Regions from separate parts of the Uliginosibacterium paludis genome, predicted to be linked through region 3. Evidence: predicted binding sites of a transcription regulator. Region 3 holds the regulator's gene; each other region holds the start of a gene.
What was found. The regulator FliA, encoded in region 3, starts transcription of late flagellar genes. The targets are predictions, from matches to a motif close to CTAAAGTTNNNNNNNNNNNNGCCGNTA.
Positions count from the first base shown of each region.

Region 1: the regulator FliA is predicted to act here: its motif matches at 1,972-1,998, upstream of motA (flagellar motor stator protein MotA).
Region 2: the regulator FliA is predicted to act here: its motif matches at 4,114-4,140, upstream of ABDB87_RS17790 (chemotaxis protein).

Region 1 is NZ_JBDIVF010000010.1:82,468-88,458, forward strand. It holds gene motB (flagellar motor protein MotB) at 11-1,033, opposite strand; gene motA (flagellar motor stator protein MotA) at 1,062-1,916, opposite strand; gene flhC (flagellar transcriptional regulator FlhC) at 2,071-2,616, opposite strand; gene flhD (flagellar transcriptional regulator FlhD) at 2,638-2,952, opposite strand; gene ABDB87_RS17830 (GGDEF domain-containing response regulator) at 3,244-5,175, opposite strand; gene ABDB87_RS17835 (GGDEF domain-containing protein) at 5,281-5,991, opposite strand, start outside.
Region 2 is NZ_JBDIVF010000010.1:75,867-81,857, forward strand. It holds gene ABDB87_RS17770 (chemotaxis protein CheA) at 1-682, opposite strand, end outside; gene cheZ (protein phosphatase CheZ) at 742-1,635, opposite strand; gene cheY (chemotaxis response regulator CheY) at 1,708-2,097, opposite strand; gene ABDB87_RS17785 (chemotaxis protein) at 2,115-3,062, opposite strand; gene ABDB87_RS17790 (chemotaxis protein) at 3,080-4,045, opposite strand; gene ABDB87_RS17795 (STAS domain-containing protein) at 4,341-4,646, opposite strand; gene ABDB87_RS17800 (chemotaxis protein CheB) at 4,766-5,458, opposite strand; gene ABDB87_RS17805 (CheR family methyltransferase) at 5,544-5,991, opposite strand, start outside.
Region 3 is NZ_JBDIVF010000003.1:173,298-179,288, reverse strand. It holds gene ABDB87_RS09625 (glycosyltransferase family 39 protein) at 1-1,173, shown strand, start outside; gene ABDB87_RS09620 (DUF1161 domain-containing protein) at 1,210-1,467, opposite strand; gene ABDB87_RS09615 (cupin domain-containing protein) at 1,637-1,984, shown strand; gene ABDB87_RS09610 (flagellar motor protein) at 1,997-2,737, opposite strand; gene ABDB87_RS09605 (RNA polymerase sigma factor FliA) at 2,758-3,510, opposite strand; gene ABDB87_RS09600 (MinD/ParA family ATP-binding protein) at 3,651-4,433, opposite strand; gene flhF (flagellar biosynthesis GTPase FlhF) at 4,430-5,983, opposite strand.

The sequences.
Region 1 (5,991 bases), on a different contig from region 3:
GCGCCGGTCATCATCGTCGTGGCGGGCTGGTTTCTGCGGGAGAGAGCACCCGGCGGGCGCCATCTACGATGGGCGCGGCGTCGAGTTGCCGGTTGGCATCCACATCCAGATCGCCACCTTCGTTACGGATGGCTTCTTCGGTCCGCTTGTTCATCACGATCAGCGTGATGCGCCGGTTGATGGGATTGAGCGGATCGTTGCGGTCGAGCGGAATGGTCGATGAGAGCCCGACAACGCGCATGATCTTGCGTTCGTCCATGCCGCCTACGATCAGCTCGCGGCGTGAGGCGTTCGCACGATTTGAGGAGAGTTCCCAGTTTGAAAACCCGCGATCTCCGCCGGCATAACGCGCGGCATCGGTATGTCCGGAAATGCTGACCTTGTTCTGTACCTGATTGAGCACCTGGCCAATGGCCCGCACGATGCTGCGCGTATAGGGCTTCATCTCGGCACCACCCGAATCGAACATCGGCCTGTTCTGATCGTCCACGATCTGAATGCGCAGGCCTTCCGATGTAAGGTCCAGCAGGAGCTGGCTCTTGAACTGCCGAAGATCGGGACTGGCTTCGATCACGGCCTCCAGCTTGTCCTTCACATCCTGCAGACGCATTTTTTCTTCCTGCTCGATCTGCTTCTCGGCAGCTTTCAGATCGGCCTGCCCCGTCCCGGTGACAGCATTCGATTCGGCAGGAGTCACCTTGACCTCACTGATCTTCTTCGGCTCCTTGTAGGAACTCTTCGCGATCTGCCCGACCGACTTGGTCAGATCCTGACCCCCACCTGAAATCGGCGCCGTCGCGCTGCCGGAGCCCGGTCCGCCAGCCATCGAGACTTTCAACGGGTTCTGGAAAAAATCCGCAATGCCCTTCAGATCTCCCTGGGTTGTGGAACCGAGCAGCCACATCAGCAGAAAGAACGCCATCATGGCCGTCACGAAGTCGGCATACGCGATTTTCCATGCACCACCATGAGCGCCGCCCCCGCCCTTCTTGATGCGCTTGACGATGATGGGTTGCTGGTTGTCGCCGCTCATGCTGCGCTCATCTCCATCCGCTCAGGGCTCACTTCTTGCGGCTCTTGATTTCTTCTTCGAGTTCGGTGAAGCCCGGTCTGTCACCTGCAAACAGAACCTTGCGACCAAATTCGACCGCCACCTGCGGCGCGTAACCGCTCATGCTCGCCAGCAGCACGACCTTCATGCACTGATAGATCTTTCCGCCCTCTTCCACCTTCTGCTCGAGCTGCGAGGCAATCGGGGCAACGAAACCGTATGACACAAGAATACCGAGAAAGGTCCCCACCAGCGCACCACCGATCATCTTGCCCAGCACCGCCGGGGGCTCGCCCACCGACCCCATGACGTTCACCACCCCCATCACCGCCACCACGATACCGAATGCTGGCGTCGCATCCCCCGTCTTGGACCAGATGTGCGCCGGGGCATGGGCTTCGGCATGATGGGTTTCGATCTCGATATCCATCAGGTTCTCGAGCTCGAAAGCATTCAGGTTGCCGCCCACCATCATGCGCAGGTAATCACAGAGAAACTCGACAGCGTGGTGGTCGTGCAGAAAGGCGGGGTACTTGGAAAAGATCGGGCTGGATTCCGGGTTCTCGATGTCGCCTTCGATCGACATCAGCCCTTCTTTGCGGACCTTGGCCAGGATCTCGAACAGCATGGCCAGCAGCTCGATGTAGAAGGTCTTGTTGTAGGGCGAGCCCTTGAACAGGGCAGGCAGTGCGCCGAAAGCGGCCTTGACGTTCTTGGGCGAATTGCCGGCCACCAGACCACCGATGGTCAGCCCCACGATGGCCAGATACTCCATGGGCACGAACAGGGCCGCGAGGCTGCCGTGTACCGCGTATGTCCCCACGGATGCCGCGAGGATGATGACGTAACCGATGATGAGGAACATCGCTCAGACCTTCTGCCCGAATTGATCAACCGGGTCATGCCCAGACCTACCGGGATATCGGCATCCCACAGCGAAACTTGACAGTCGCTCGCCGCTCAACAGACACAAAAAAGCCGGCAATGCCGGCTTTTTTCGCGATCCAGAAATCAAGGAATCAGACCGCCACGGCGCTCACATCGCGCATCGGGCGCTTACCCTTACCCGCACGGGCGGGGACGTGACAGAGCCCGCAGACATAACCGTGGGACGGATCGAAGGCATGCGCCACGAAATGCCCCGAGCACTTCGTGCAGCATGTCTGCTGCAGCATCTTTGCATCAAAGAACCGGACAAGCGTCCAGGCGCGGGTCAGGCTCAACACCTCTTCCAGGTCATTGCGCTCGAGCTGCTCCCGGTACATGCGATAAGCCTGCAGTGTGGCGGCCAGACCGTCGAGGCGGGCGTTGCGCGTCACGAAGCCACGCAGGGACATGAACAGTGAGGCGTGCACGTTCTGCTGCCACGGGATAAACCAGTCAGTCGAGAAAGGCAGCATGCCCTTGGGCGGCGACTCACCGCGGATTTCCTTGTACAGCTTCAGGAGACGTTCGCGAGAGAGTCCGGTCTCGGACTCCAGCATCTGCATGCGGGCGCCGAGTTCGATCATCTCGATCGCCAGCCTCGTTTCCTCTGCATCCTGCACCAGACTTTTCATTCTCATGACGCGCTCCCGGATCCCGGCTCAGGAAAGATGTTCAACAGGCTTGGAGGCCGCGAGGATGGTGGCATGAATGCGGGCCGCAGCATTTTCGCGACCATGATTGCTCATCAGATTGAGCAGCAAACTGTCATCGAAGCGGAAACGGCACAACAGCATTTCGTTTGATGCCATGCGCAGGATCTGGGCCGGAGAGAGGTTCTCGACGATATCGGCGACGTCTTCGCCGATTCCCAGCTTGAACATGGCGTTCGCCCGGTCGGACTGCAGCATCTGCTGCGCAAGCATCAGGTAGGAGAGATTGAGTTCCCTGATTTCGCCGCCAATATCCATTTTCATGTTTGCCTCCACTGCACTGTTCGGGGGACCCGTTCTGCTTTCGGGTTTGTGTGTCAATTGTTGTCGACGCAGGGGGCGACAACAATTCAGGCAGTGTCGGAAAATGACGTACCAATAAGACGCGCAAGGCGTGTAGGAACATGTCCTACACGCCTTGGCAAAGGAATCCAGAATTCAATCAAATTGATGATTTTTAAGGAAAAATCAAAAACCTATGCGGCACTCATTGATGATTTACGACCGCATCGGAGCGAACTTTAGGGTGTGTTTGAAATAATAGGGACTTTCCCTTTATTCGCCCGCCTGCAAGGCAGAAACGCGATTCCGGCCAGCCTGTTTCGCCCGATAAAGGCTCTGGTCAGCCTGACGCACCAGCGCATCGGCATCCGGCGTATGACGATCCCGGCAGGCCACGCCGAGGCTGACCTGCGGCTTCAGCCGATGCGGGCCCGCCGTCACATCCACAGCGATCACTGCGCGCCGGATGCGTTCGGCACAGGCCTGAGCCGCCTCGAGCGACAGCCCCGGGCACAGCACAACGAACTCGTCGCCGCCGAGGCGGGCCAGCAGATCGCTCGAGCGCAGGCTGCTGCGGATGGCAACTGAAACCGCACGCAGCACCTTGTCACCCGCCTCATGGCCGTGAGCGTCGTTGATGCCCTTGAAGCGATCGATATCGATCACGATACAGGCCAGCAACGCATTCGAAGCCTGGGTGGCAGACCAGATTTCCTCAAGTCTTTCCACAAAGCACCTGCGGTTCGGAAAACCGGTCAGCGAGTCCGTCAGCGCGACCTCCTGCAGACGGCGATTGCTCACCGCCAACTCGGCTGCAAAGCGGCGGATCTCCTCGCGGTCCTGCTCGATCTCGTATTGAAGCGAGCTGATGCGCTTGCCGGCTTCCAGGCGCGCAAGTAGCAATCTTTCTGACACGGGCAGCGACAGGATGTCGTCTGCTCCGCCATCGAAGGCGGCAATCGTGGTCTCCTCGTCACCGCTCAGCGTGAGCAGCACGATGTAGATGGCCCGACCGATCCGGGTGCGGCGAAGGCTGGCCAGCATTTCAAGCCCGGAAACATCCGGCAGTGACCAGCCAAGCAGCATCATGTCGGGACGGAAGTCGAGCGCCGTCTCGGTCGCACTGAACCCGTCCGTAGCTTCAGCCACTTCATAACCGGCCTTGAGCAGGTAGGCACGCAGCGACGCACGCTGCGAGGGATCCGCTTCAACCAGCAGCACCCGCATCCCGTCGCTCGCGCGCTGACTGGCACTTACGCCCTCGTCGTCTGCCGGCAACGCAGACGCCGGCAGCTCCGGCCCCTCCTCTTTCGACTGGAAGGGCGAACAGCCATCGGTCGCAACATCCAGCAGCACACCCCATTCGCTCCACTCCAGGAGCGCGGTGTCGATCATCCCGGAAACGGTTTCCTCATCGAATCCGAGACAGGAGCCTGCGGTGAGCAGCTTCCAGCGCAGCGGCTGGCAGTCCTGCTCGGTCGTGTTGCACAGACCACCCGCAATCCGGGCGAAGCTCAGGGAATACTCGAGTGCAGCCTGACGCGTGCCCTCGCCGTGATGGCCGGCACGCAGGATCGCCACGTTGAACGCGGCATCGCAAAACAGGCGTGGCAGGCCCCAGTCCGCGAGCATGGCGGCTCCCAGCTCGGCGCTGTTCATCGCGAAGGCCCGGGTTTCATGCTCGAGCAGTTGCAGCGGATCGCTGCCGGCCTCCTGGCAGATGCGGGAGTAGTCGTGCGGATAGAGCGTGGCGAGTGCGAGCTGGCCGACCCGGGCGAGCAGACCGAGGCAATAGCTCTCATCCGGCGCAACGACGCGTGTGCGCAGGGCCACCGTCTGCATCGTGACCGCGGTGAGCAACGATTTGCCCCAGAAGGCACGATAGTCGAAGCCCTCGCAGGCGCCGCTGCGGTAGTTGTTGAGCAGGGAGAAACCGAGCGCCATGGCTCTGACGGCGGGTACGCCGAGCACGTTCAGCGCCTCGCCGATCGAGGCAACCGGTCGCCTGCCGTAACCGATGATGTCGTTGGCAGCCTTGATGAGCCGCCCTACGAAAGCCGGATCGCTGCGGATCAACGCGGCAAGCTCGGCCAGCGACATCCGCTCCTGCTGCGTCAAGCGGATGACGGCCAGCGCAATCCCCTTGGGCGAGGGAAGATCGCCCGAGGCTTTCAGCTGTTCGAAACGGGAAATATCAATCGGCACCTGAACACATGTCCATAGCAAGAAAGGCACAGCTGGCAGACAGTGCGCAGCCGGAGCCAGACATGCTTTTACGTCGCGACGCGGGCTTTCTTGAACCCGGAGCGATCAGGCCAGGTTGACGCGATTCCGCCCTTCACGCTTTGCAGCATAGAGCGCCTGATCGGCTGCGACCATGAGATCCATCATGTTTCCGTAATCGGGAAACTGCGCCATGCCGGCACTGAAGGTGACCGAAAAAATCCCGTCGTCGTACGCGTGATAGATGCGCGAAAAACTGTCGCGGATGCTCTCCAGCCGCTCAAGCGCCTGCTCGACCGGCGCATCCACGAACACCACGACGAACTCCTCGCCGCCGTATCGCCCGACGATGTCCGCCTTGCGCAGCCGTTGCTTGAGGAAACGCGCCAGCGAACGCAGCACGCGGTCGCCCACGGTGTGGCCGTAGGTGTCATTCACCTTCTTGAAATGATCGATATCCAGAATGGCATAACACACAGGCGACCCCACGCGCTCGGCCTGCAACAGGGCCTGCTGCAGCAGCGCCTTGGTTTTCACGTGGTTGAACAGGCCGGTGAGGCTGTCTTCCACCATCAGCTTGCGCAGGCTGCGATAGCGCTCGGCCTTGCTGATGACGGTATTGACGAGCTGAGCCTGACTGATCGGTTTGGTCAGGAAATCGTCACCGCCATGGCGCATCGCTTCGAGCTGGATGGCTTCGCTGGTTTCGCTGGTCAGGTAGATGAGCGGAATGGATTCGAAGGCCTTGTTCTGGCGAATGATCTTGGCCACCTCAAGACCATTGCATTCCTGCATGTG
Region 2 (5,991 bases), on a different contig from region 3:
CGCGGCGACCTCCCGGGGGCCCCTGATATCCGGGCTTGTCCGTTGTACGGCGTCCGACGGCAGCCTGGATGATTTCGGCAGCCACCGTTTCAGTCAGGTGCGGCGCGTCATCCGCCTCGGGCGAAATGGCAGCCACCACGGGCACGCCACCGGCAGGAACGATCCCCGTCACGGCATGATAGTAGGCGTTCCAGTCCGGGTCATTCGGCGAACCAGCCACCGGTGCAGCGGCCGCCACTACCGGAACGGCGGGCTCGGCGGCCGGACGGGAGCGGGCCACATCGGCGAGGGTGCCCGCCAGCGCATGCTTGAGTTGGTCCATCAGCTGAGGGTCCGCAGAAGCCGGCAACATGCCGCGCTCGAGTTCGTTGAACATGGTCCGTACTGCAGCCGTGGCCGCAAGGATCACGTCAAGCATCTCGGGGCCGACCTTGAGCTCTCCGGTCCGCAATTTGTCGAACAGGTTTTCCGTCAGGTGGCACAAGGCCACCAGTTCGGTCGCGTTCAGAAAGCCCGCGCCGCCCTTGATGGTGTGAAAACCCCGGAAGATCTCGTTGAGCAATCCCAGATCGTTGGGGGTGCGCTCCAGATCTACGAGTTTGTTGTCGACGCCAGAGAGCAAGTCTCCGGCTTCAACGAGGAAGTCCTGCAGCAGATCTTCCATTCCCGCGAAATCGCTCATGGCTGACTCCGGTTATACGCTGACAAATTCGAACGCATGTCGCCGCTTCGCGCCGACACTCAGAAACCCAGACTGTCGAGCAGATCGTCGACCTGCTCCTGACTGGTCACGACATCCTCCCGCCCTTCCGCACTCACGACCGGGCCGTTGAGGAGACCATCTTCTGCAACCACACGCTTGCTCTCGGGCATGATGTCGATCAGGACCTTGAGCAAACCGTTTTCAAGCTTGGACGCCATCTCGACGATTTTCTTGATCACCTGGCCGGTCAAGTCCTGGAAGTCCTGCGCCATCATGATCTCGAGAAGCTGCTCGTTGACCACCTTGCTGTCTCTCGCCGACTGGTCAAGAAACTTGCGGGTACTCGCAGCCAGCGCCTTGAACTCTTCAACCGACAACTCCTTGTTGTAGAGCTGTGACCAGCGCTTGCCGAGCTCGGCAGATTCGCTCTCGATCCGGTCCTGAATCGGCTTTGCAATATCGGTAGCGTTGAGCACGCGGCTCGCCGCCTGCTCGGTCATCTGCGAAATGTACGAGAGGCGCTGACGCGCGTCAGGCAACTTCTCCGCGGTTTCTTCCAGCATGCGGTCATAGCCGAGCTGGTGAATGGTGTCGTGCAGCAGACGGGTCAGCTGACCGATCTGCACGAATGCCTGCTGCTGACGCTCTTCTGCGGACATGGCAGATGCGGCAGCCACCGCTTCCTTGATATTCACGGAGTCATCTGCAGGAACAACCGGTGCGCTCTGCGCGGGCTTCGTTGCCACGCTGTCAAACAGGGCCTGCAACTCTTCAGAGTCGCCACCACCGTCCGATGCAGGTGCTGCAACCGGAACACTCGTCCGTGCTACCGGAGCAGCCGGAGCCGGCTCCGAAGTGTTCGTGATGGAATCGAACAGTGCCTGCAATTCGTCGTTATCGCCTGATTCGTCCGCTTTCAGCCGTTTGGCCATGGTATCGGCTCCTAATCCTGTATCTCAGCGGCCTTGCCGCTCACATGCTTGAAGTACTGCCGGACGGCGGCATTACTTGCCCAGTTTTTCGAAGATCTTGCCAAGCTTCTCGGACAAGGTCGCCGCAGTGAAAGGCTTGACGATGTATCCGCTGGCCCCGGCCTGGGCGGCTTCAATGATGTTTTCCTTCTTCGCCTCGGCCGTGATCATCAGCACCGGCAGGTGAGCCATGCCTGCATTGGCCCGGATGGCACGAAGCAACTCGATGCCTGTCATGTTCGGCATGTTCCAGTCGGTCACGACGAAGTCGATCCCCCCGGCTGACAGCTTCTGCATGGCCACGACACCGTCTTCCGCCTCATCGACGTTGGTGTAGCCCAACTCCTTGAGGAGGTTCCGGACGATGCGCCGCATCGTCGAGAAGTCATCCACCACCAGGAATTTCATTTTTGGATCCGACATGATTGGTTTTCTCCGGATTAGTCCTTGTAGGCCTTCAACAGATACGGACGCAAGGTTTCCGCCAGTATTTCCGCATCGAACTTCGCAACGTACGCATCAACGCCGACCGCCTTGCCCATCGAGCGGTTAGCTTCCGAGGACAATGACGAATGCATGACGACGGGAATGCCGTCGAAGCGCTGATCGTTCTTGATGTTTCGGGTCAGGACATATCCATCCATCTCCGGCATTTCTGCATCGACGAGAATCATGTTGATTTCGTCGCTCAGTTTTCTCTTCTGCTGCTGGGCATGGGCGGCCATGCCGTCGAGCCGGGTCCAGGCCTCCAACCCGTTCAGTGCGTGCTTGTGACGTACGCCCAGCTTGTCGAGTACTTCGGCAATCTTCTTGCGCGCGATCGCCGAGTCGTCGACAAAGAAGATGTTCGTTTCGCTGTTCCGGTCGAGCGAGGCGATCTGGCCCACCGGAGCCTCCCCGAAGGTCTGGGAGAGGATGGTTTCGACGTCCAGGATGGAAACCAGCTTGCCGTCAGCGAGTTCGGTCAGCGCCGTAATGTAGTTCTGGGAAGTGCCCGACATGTTCTCCGGCTGCCGGACCTTGCTCCATTCGACGCGAATGATCCTGTCCACGTCGTGAACCAGGAAGCCCAGCGTGCGCTTGCTGTATTCCGTCACCATCATCGAGCCGCCGAGACCGTGCTCGGGTTTGTTGATTCCAATGATCCGCGCCAGCGAGAGGACCGGAATCACGTTGCCGCGCAGCGAGATCAGTCCTTCAACTCCCGTCGGCATGTTCGGGGCCTTGGTGATGAAGGGTGTCTTGGAAACTTCTCTCACCTTGAACACGTTGATGCCGAAGATCTCGCTCGTGCCGAGCGAAAACAGCAGGATTTCCATCCGGTTGGAACCGGCAAGCTTGGTACGGCCATCGACCGTTTCGAGCAGATTGGTGTTTGCGTTTTCCATATTGACCTCCAATTCGCTCAAGCCAGCATTTCGGGGGTGTCTTCCGGCGACAGCATTGCCCGGATGGCACCCGCCAGACGATGAGGTTCAAATTTGGGCACATAGCCATCCACGCCGACCGATTTCCCCAAAGTCTGGTTCGAAATGCTCGACAGGGAAGAATGCATCAGGACCGGCACGCCGTCGAAGCGGGGATCGGTCTTGATTTTCTTGGTCAGAATGTAGCCATCCATTTCCGGCATTTCGACGTCCGTCAAGATGAGGTGAAGCACTTCCCACACCTTGCGGCCGGTTACCTCTGCATGCTTGGCGATGCGCTCCAGCTCATCCCACGCAGCCCGACCATTCACGGCAGACACGTGGCGGACGCCCAGCACATCCAGTGTTTTCGCGATCTGCCGGCGTGCCACGGAGGAGTCGTCGGCGAAGAGCACGGTGAAGTCACGGCCGATCGGGGGAATGTCCTTGAACATGTAGTCGTCGTCATACTTTGTCGTTTCGGCCAAGACCTTTTCGACGTCGAGCATCATGATCAGGCGGTTGTCTTCAAGCTCGGTGACGGCCGTGACCAGTCCGCCGAGGCGGGTCGTCATCATGTCAGGCGGAATCCGCATCTGGGCCCAGTCCAGGCGAAGAATGGTGTCAACGCCCTCGACCAGGAAACCCTGGGTATGACCGTTGTACTCGGTCACGATCATGATCTCGCGCTTGCCCTCAGGATCGATCCCGCAGTACTTCGCCAGATCGACGATGGGCACAAGCTGGCCGCGCAGCGACACCATGCCTTCGACACCCGGCTGCATGTCGGGGGCAGCGGTAATCGGCGGCGTGCGCATTACTTCACGCACCTTGAACACATTGATGCCGAAACTTTCCTTGCGCCCGCTCCGGGCGTCGGTTCCCAGCGAGAAAAGCAGGATCTCGAGCTTGTTCGTTCCTGCCAGCCTCGTCCTCGCATCAATATTCTTCAGCAATTCCGACATGGTGTTCTCCGCTTGACTGTCTGCAGCGCATCCCGGCAAAAAACCGTGAAGCGTTGTTCCTGAGAGCTTTACGACACCCGATGCGCAAACTTGAGGGAGCTGCCTGCACATCAACGGTGGCGAAAACCAAAGCCTTGCCATGGCCCTGCTCTGCCGGAATTAGCGGTCGAACACGGAATAACTTTAAGGAGGAAAAGGGCGGGGGAAAAAGAGAGGGGACTTGCGGGAACTGCCGGCACCGGAAGGTGCCCCCTGCGGCCTTGCACCGCAGGGAATACCGGTCATTTGCAGTGAATCAGCTGATCGCGAAAAGCTTGGAGAAATTGGCGATATCCAGCACCTGCCGGACACTGCCCTTCACGCCGATCAAAGCGACATCCTTGTTGGCGGCCTTGGCCTTGTCACGCAGCATCAGCAGCATGCCGAGTGCAGAGCTGTCGAGATAGGAAACGTCGCCCAGATCAACCTGGAGAGGTTTTCCACCTGCCTGTCCGAGCAGGGAATCCACGGCATCGCGAAACTCACGGTGGGCCTTGAAATCGAAACGCCCGCCAAGCCGCAACACCGCCTGCGAATCGCTTACCGTGACCTTTGCATCCATCGAAATATTCTCCTTGCAGAAACTGTGAATTCTTAGCGGGTCGGTCAAAAGGGTCTGACCTCTTGGCTCAATTACGGCACATCCCTGCCTGTCTGGCCCCATTATGCCCAGCCGGGCGGTCAGCCGCCACGCAATACGCTGACGATCCTGGCCGGAATATCGTGCAATGAAGCCACCTCACTGGCCGCACCATTCATGGTTGCTTCTCGCGGCATTCCCCACACCACGCAGGAATGCTCGTCCTGACAAATGTTGTGACAACCTGCCTTGCGCATCGCAAGCATGCCTACGGCGCCGTCCTTTCCCATCCCCGTCAGCATGACGCCCAACCCGATCCTGCCCGCCTCCTTGGCCGCCGAATGGAACAGCACATCGACGGAGGGACGGTGCCGATTGACCGGTCCGGCGCGTGAAAGTTCGCACTGAAACCCGCCTCCGACACGCTTGACCAGCAGATGAGAGTGCCCGGGCGCAATATACACGCACCCCGGCCGTACGCGTTCGCCCTCTTCCGCCTCTTTGACAGAGAGCCCACAGAGGCCATCGAGCCGCTTGGCAAAGGATGCCGTGAACATTTCCGGCATGTGCTGCACGATCATGATGGGCGGCATGTGTGCCGGCAAAGCGGTCAGCACCGTGCGAAGCGCCTCGGTTCCGCCCGTCGAGGCCCCGATGAAAACGATTCTTTCCTGGAGCACACGGCCCGGCAGCGGCACATGCATGCCTGCATGGGCAAGCCCCGCGCCCGGCTCAGCCTGGTGCGGGGCGGCCTGTGTCTGCGATACGGCTGGTTTGAGCGATTTCGTATGCATGGAAGCTTACCTGCCCCGATCGCGGGGTTCGCCTGGAATGCCCTTGTCTGACCTGAAGTGGCGCCGACGCGTCAATCCGCCCTGGCTATGCGCCTCTGCGCTGATCCGCCCGTTCGTAGACCGTTCGCCCGAGAGAATGAAAAAGACTGGCGGCATGAATGAAATTCTCTGAGTGCCCGGCATACAGCAAACCCTTGGGTTGGAGCAGCGACACGAAGCGCTCGAGAATGCCGTACTGCGTAGGCTTGTCGAAATAGATCATCACGTTGCGACAGAAGATCGCATCGAATCCGGACTGCAAGGGCCAGTTCGGCGCCAGCAGATTGATCTGGCGGAACTTGATCAGGCGTGAAAGCTCGGGCTTGACGCGGAACTGCCCCTCGGGGTCGCCCGGTCCCCGCACAAAAAACCGCTGCACACGCTCCTTGCTCAGGCGCTCGACACGATCGGGCGTGTAAAGGCCCTTCTGTCCATGCGCCAGCACGTTCGTATCCAGATCGGAAGCGATGATTTCGACCGGAGGATTGTTGCCG
Region 3 (5,991 bases):
CTCTTCGACGCCCGCGTGGGCTTCCGCACCGGGCTCGCCTTCTGCCTCATCCCGCTCGTCTCTGCACTCGGGCTGGCCGTATCCACCGACGCGCCGCTCATGTTCTTCTGGGCGCTGGGCATGCTGGCCCTGATCCGCGCACTGGAAACCGACTACATGCGGGACTGGCTCCTGCTCGGTGCGGCAGTGGGCCTCGGCATCATGTCGAAGTACACGATGGCCGCCTTCGGCCTGTCCGCCGGGTTCTATCTGCTGTCCAACATCCGCTTGCGGCGCATTTTCGTTCATCCCGGGCTCTGGGCCGCCATCGCGCTGGCCTGCCTGATCGTGCTGCCCAATATCCTGTGGAACTGGGCGCACGACTTCCCGACCCTGCGCCATACGGCTGACATCACGCATGTGGATGGCCTCAACGACAAAAGCGGCAACCTTGGCGAGTTTCTGCTTGCCCAGGCCGGATCACTGGGCCCGGGCTTCGCCCTCGCTTTTCTGGGGGGCCTGCTGCTCGCCTGGCGCAAGCGCCGTGACGGGCGCTACCAGTTCCTGCTCGCCTTCAGCGTGCCGCTGCTTGCCATTGTCATCATCCAGGCCAGCCGCTCCGAAGCGAACGGCAACTGGGCCGCGCCAGCCTTGCTGGCCGCGCTGCTGCTGGCCACGAAATTCCTGGCCCGCCTTCGTAACCAGAACTGGTGGCTGATTGCGCTGGGGCTCAACCTCGTGCTGATGTTCGGCGCCTATCACCTGGGGGACTTCTACCGGGTGAGCGGCAAAACGCAGACCGCAAGGATGGATCCGCTCAAGCGGGCGAAAGGCTGGGATACGCTGGCAGCAGCCATCCGGCCGTACCTGGCGGCACATCCTGACGCTGTCATGCTGACCGAAGACCGGACCATGATGGCTCACATGCTCTACCAGTTCCGCGACATCGAGCCCGATCACGCGGCCTGGACGCCCGGACCGCACCCGGCAGACCACTACCAGCTGACCTCTCCGCTGGACGACTCGCTGCACAGCCGCCCGTTCATCCTCATCAGCCGGGACGACAACCAGGCTTTGCTCGAGCGCTTTGCCAGCGCAACGAAACTCGCCCGGATCAGTGTCGAGATCGAACCCGGCCTGCGGCGTGAAGCCTCGGTCTGGCTGCTCAGCGGATTCCGCGGCTACAGCCGCTGAAAAACAGGCGCGCCTTGCGCGCGCCTGACAACACGATTACTTCGACTCCGGCGCTGCTGCGGCAGGAGCCGCCTTGCCGCGCACGTAAGCGATTTCCTTGGCGCCTCCTTCACAGGAACCGACAATCCGCGCCGACCCGCCCTGGCCTTTATCGACGACTTCAAGCGTATAGGCCGTCACGCCCTTGGACTCGATCTTCGCCGCAATGGCAGACTTGAGTTCGGCGCAGTCCATCTTCGCAAAAGCGGGGACGGACAATGCAGCCAGCGACAGTGCAATGACTACGCGTTTCATGTGAAAGCCTCCTTGTTTGCGGTGTGTGAGGCACATGACTCCTGCATGTGCCTGAGCCATTCTAACCCTTCTGCCGGACGTGGCAGCCGCCTTCGCCTGACAGGGCTGGCCAGGACGGAGGCCGCGGCCGGAGCAGGTAAGATGCCGGGCATCATCAGGGAGCAAACGCATGGAAATCCGCAACTACCACGACATGCCTGTCGTCGAGAAAAGCATTCACGACGGTCAGGGGCTGGCACGCAGCTGCAAGCTCTTCGGTGCCGAAGACTTTGCGTCCGGGCTGCGCTACGTCGCCTTCACCGAGCTGCCTCCGGGCACCTCGATCGGAGAGCACGGACACAAGGACGACCGCGAGGAAATCTATGTCGTGCAATACGGTTGCGGCCTGATCAGGATCGATGGCGAGGAGCGGCGCGCGAAGCAGGGGGACGTGATCCTTACCCGGGCAGGCTCGACACACATGCTGCTCAACGATGGCGACGAAACCATGGGCGTGTTCGTCTTCTGGGCGCTGTAAGCCGCGCGCGCCTCAGTTGATGTAGCCCCTCAGGCGGGACTCGATGAGGCGGGGGTTATCTCCGTGCGCGATGCCGATAAGCCCGTCAAGCGTCATCTCGCGAACCGCCACCAGCTGACCGATGGTGGCATGCAGCTTCTTGGCAATCGGCAGGAAGACCAGGTTCGCCGAGCCCACGCCGTATATCGTCGCCACGAACGCCACCGCGATACCGGCGCCCAGCTTGGAAGGGTCAGAGAGGTTCTCCATCACATGGATGAGCCCCATCACCGCACCGAGAATCCCCACGGTCGGCGCATAGCCGCCCGCGGCCTCCCAGATCTTGCTTGCCTGCTTGAGCTCGCCTTCCCACGCACCGATCTCGACTTCAAGCACATCACGGATGCGCTCGGGCTCGACGCCGTCGACGAGCAGTTGCAGCCCCTTGCGGACGAAGGGATCACGATGCGACTCGATGCGGGACTCCAGCGCCAGCAGGCCTTCCTTGCGCGCCACCCCGCTCCAGGAAACGATGTCGGCGATGATCCGCTCGAGCGAAGGCGCCGGCGGCTGAAAAACCCACTTCACCATCCGCAGACCGGCCTTGAAGGTCTTCCACGGGCTTTGCAGCATCACGGCTCCCGCAGTGCCGCCAATGACGATCAGGAAAGCGGTCGGCTGAATGAGCGAACCGATATGGCCGCCTTCGAGCAGCTGGCCGCCGACAATCGCGACCAGACCGACGAGCAGGCCAATGATGCTGATGAGATCCACGCGCTACTCCACCCTTCCGCTCAGGCTGCGCTGGCGCGGCGCTGACGCGTGCGCGGTGTTTCGCGGCCACCCGAGATGCGCGAGCGCAGGCGTGCAATGGCCTGGCTGTGCAGCTGGCAGACGCGCGACTCCGACACGCCCAGCACCTCGCCGATCTCGCGCAGGTTCATGTCTTCCTCGTAATAAAGCCCCATGACCATCTTCTCGCGCTCGGGCAAATCTTCGATCGCCTGTATCAACGTGTTGCGCATGTCATGATCCTCCAGCATCGTGAGTGGATCGGGCGCTGCACCGACGATATGACGTTCGAGATAATCGTCGTCATCCTCGTCACCAAAATCCTCGAAATACACCAGCTGATAGCCGCGGGCGTCCTGAAGCATCTTCTGGTATTCGCCCAGATCCATGCCCAGCAGCTTGGCAAGCTCACCCTCGGTGGGCTGGCGTCCGTTCTGCTGCTCCAGCGTGTGCACGGCGGTCTCGATGCGTCGCATCTCGCGGCGCAGACTGCGTGGCAACCAGTCGTTCTCGCGCAGACCATCGAGCATGGCGCCGCGGATGCGCTGCACCGCGTAGGTCTCGAACTGGGCGCCCAGTCCTTCCTCGTAACGCGTGATCGCATCGAGCAGACCCATCATGCCGTTCTGGATGATGTCATCGACCTGCACGCTCGCCGGCAGCTTGGCCATCAAGTGGTAGGCAATCCTTTTGACCAGCGGCGCGTAGCGCGCAATGAGCTGGTTCTTGTCCAGTGTTCCAGCTGCGTTATACATCGTTGTCTCTCTCTTCTGACGGGTTGCGGCGCCTTGCGGAGCTGCGACATGCGTTAAAGAATGTTGTCACCATTCTGCGACGGCCCTGCTGCTTCCTAGCGCCGGAAAAAGCGGACAAGTCCCGCTCAATTCGGAGCCATTCAGCCCTTGGCGGCCAGCCCCTGACGCGCGCCCCCTGCGGCAGCACGCACAAGGCGGTCGATGTAGGCATCGGCCCCGCTGCCCGGCTCATGGCGCCCGCAGGCCAGCGCCTCGCCCACGCTGCTAACCGGCTGCAGGGGCATGTCGAGCCGCTGCAGGACCACATCGCACAGACGCTGCAAGGTTTGCCGGGCGTGAGGCGCCTCCGCATCCGTCATGCAGATCGACACCAGACGCTCGCCGCCCGCGGCAGCGATCTGCTTGAGACAAGCATAGGCCGCCGTCAGCGACATGGGGTCGCTCGACAGGGCCACCAGAAACCTCGGCGAGGCGAGGGAAAGCTGCGAGAAGCCTTCGATGGAGCCGCCCCGGGCCAGCACCACCCATTCGTCCCAGCCGCTGCGCAGCACGCGAAGCTGGGCCTCGCAGCGCTGGTTGAAAATGCGATCCTTGCCCAGCGCGTCGGCAAGTGCAGCCACCAGGGTCACATCCAGACCGGCCACCGATTCATGGATGCACGCATCCAGCGGCAGTTCGCCGCGCATGGCCGCAGCCAGATCGAAGCGCGGGCTGATGCCGAGACAGTCGGCCAGATTGCCGTAGGCACGACGCTCTTCCATCGCGAGGATGCGGGCGCCTGATGCGGCGCGCGCGCGCAGCTGTCCGGCCACCCAGTTCATGCTGCCCTGCCCGCAGGGCAGCACCGCCAGCACCTCGGGCGGCGCTGCATGAAGCAGCTGGCGCAAGCCCTGGGCCTGATCCTGAAAGCGTTTGTCCATCATCTCGTCACTCCCCTCTGGGCACGCACCGGTTCGAGCGGCTTCGTCATGAGCATGCCGGCCTCTTTCGAGTCCAGCTTGAAGGGCGAATCCGCCCCGATCTCACGCAAGGCCCGATGGACCAGATAGGCACAGTTGGGAAGATGGAGATCTTCCGGCACGCGCTGACCGTTGGCGACGTAGTACATCTGCAGCTCGCGACGCATGGCCACATCCAGCACCGGCGCCAGCGAAGCCGCTTCATCGACCTTGCTCAGGATGCATCCCGCAAGATCCGGGCCATCGTAGGCACGCACCACGTCGTCGAGGGTATCGCCGCGCGAAGTCGCGTTGAGAACGAGCAGGCGGCGGACGACGCCGGCAGCCGTCAGCATGGAGGCCTGCTCCACGACCATCTTGTCGCGCTGGCTCATGCCCATGGTATCGATGATCACCATGTGCTTCTGGCGAAGATCCTGCAGCGTCTGCCGCAGATCGGTCGCATCGCGGACCACGTGAACCGTCACGCCGAGGATGCGGCCATAGATACGCAACTGCTCATGGGCGCCGATCCGGTAGCCATCGGTGGTGATGAGCGCGAGCTTGTCTGCGCCGTGCCTCACCACACAGCGTGCGGCGAGCTTCGCCGCAGTCGTGGTCTTGCCGACACCGGTCGGCCCCACCAGCGCATAGACGCCGCCGCGCTCGATGATGTCGGCATCGCTGTCGATCACTTTCAGTCGCCGTGCAAGGCGATTGCGGACATCTGCGCGGGCCTGGTTGGCACTGAGTTCGGCGGACAGCGCCTCGGTCAGCTCGCGCGCCATCTGGGCCGAGAAGCCGCTCTCCAGCAGTTCGCTCATGAGCTGGGCGCGGACCGGTGCCTGGCGCGACATCTCGTTCCATGCGAAGCCCGCCAGCTGGCGCTCGAGCATGCCCTTGATCGACGCGAGCTCCTCGGCCAGACGGGCGTTACTGGCTTCCAGCGCCTCGACCTTGGGGTCCCCTTCCGGCGCAAAGCCGGCATGCGCGGCAAAGGACTCATGGCGTACCGGCGCAAGGTTTTCCGCCGGTACACGCGGCTTCTGCGCAGCCGGAGCGGGCGCTTCCCAGGGGTCTCCGTTGGGCTTCACCCGCGGCGGATTGAAAGGTCTCACATCCATCTGGGTGCCCGCGGATTCGTCGGCCTGGCGCGTCACCAGACCATCGGCAAAACGGGCTTCCGGACGCTTGCGCGCAGGCAGCGAGGCCGGCGTCTGCTCCCGCGCCAGGCGCGCGATGTGCTGGCCGAGCGTAACGGTGAAATCGCTGTCCTCGTCCGGATCGACATGGCGCGAAACCGCAGCGCTCGCAGGGGCGCGGACCGGAACGGGCGCAGGCGCAGGTGCCGGCTGACGAGCCTGATGCACGGTCGCCGAGAGCGCACCCATCTGTTCCGAAGGCATGGCGACGATTTCGACACCGCCCTCGACTGCGCGGTTCGACAGCACCACGGCGTCGGCCCCGAGCTCGGCCTTGACCGCCGCCAGCGCTTCCCGCGCCGTTCTTCCGACATACCGTTTGACCTGGACCATGAGACTGC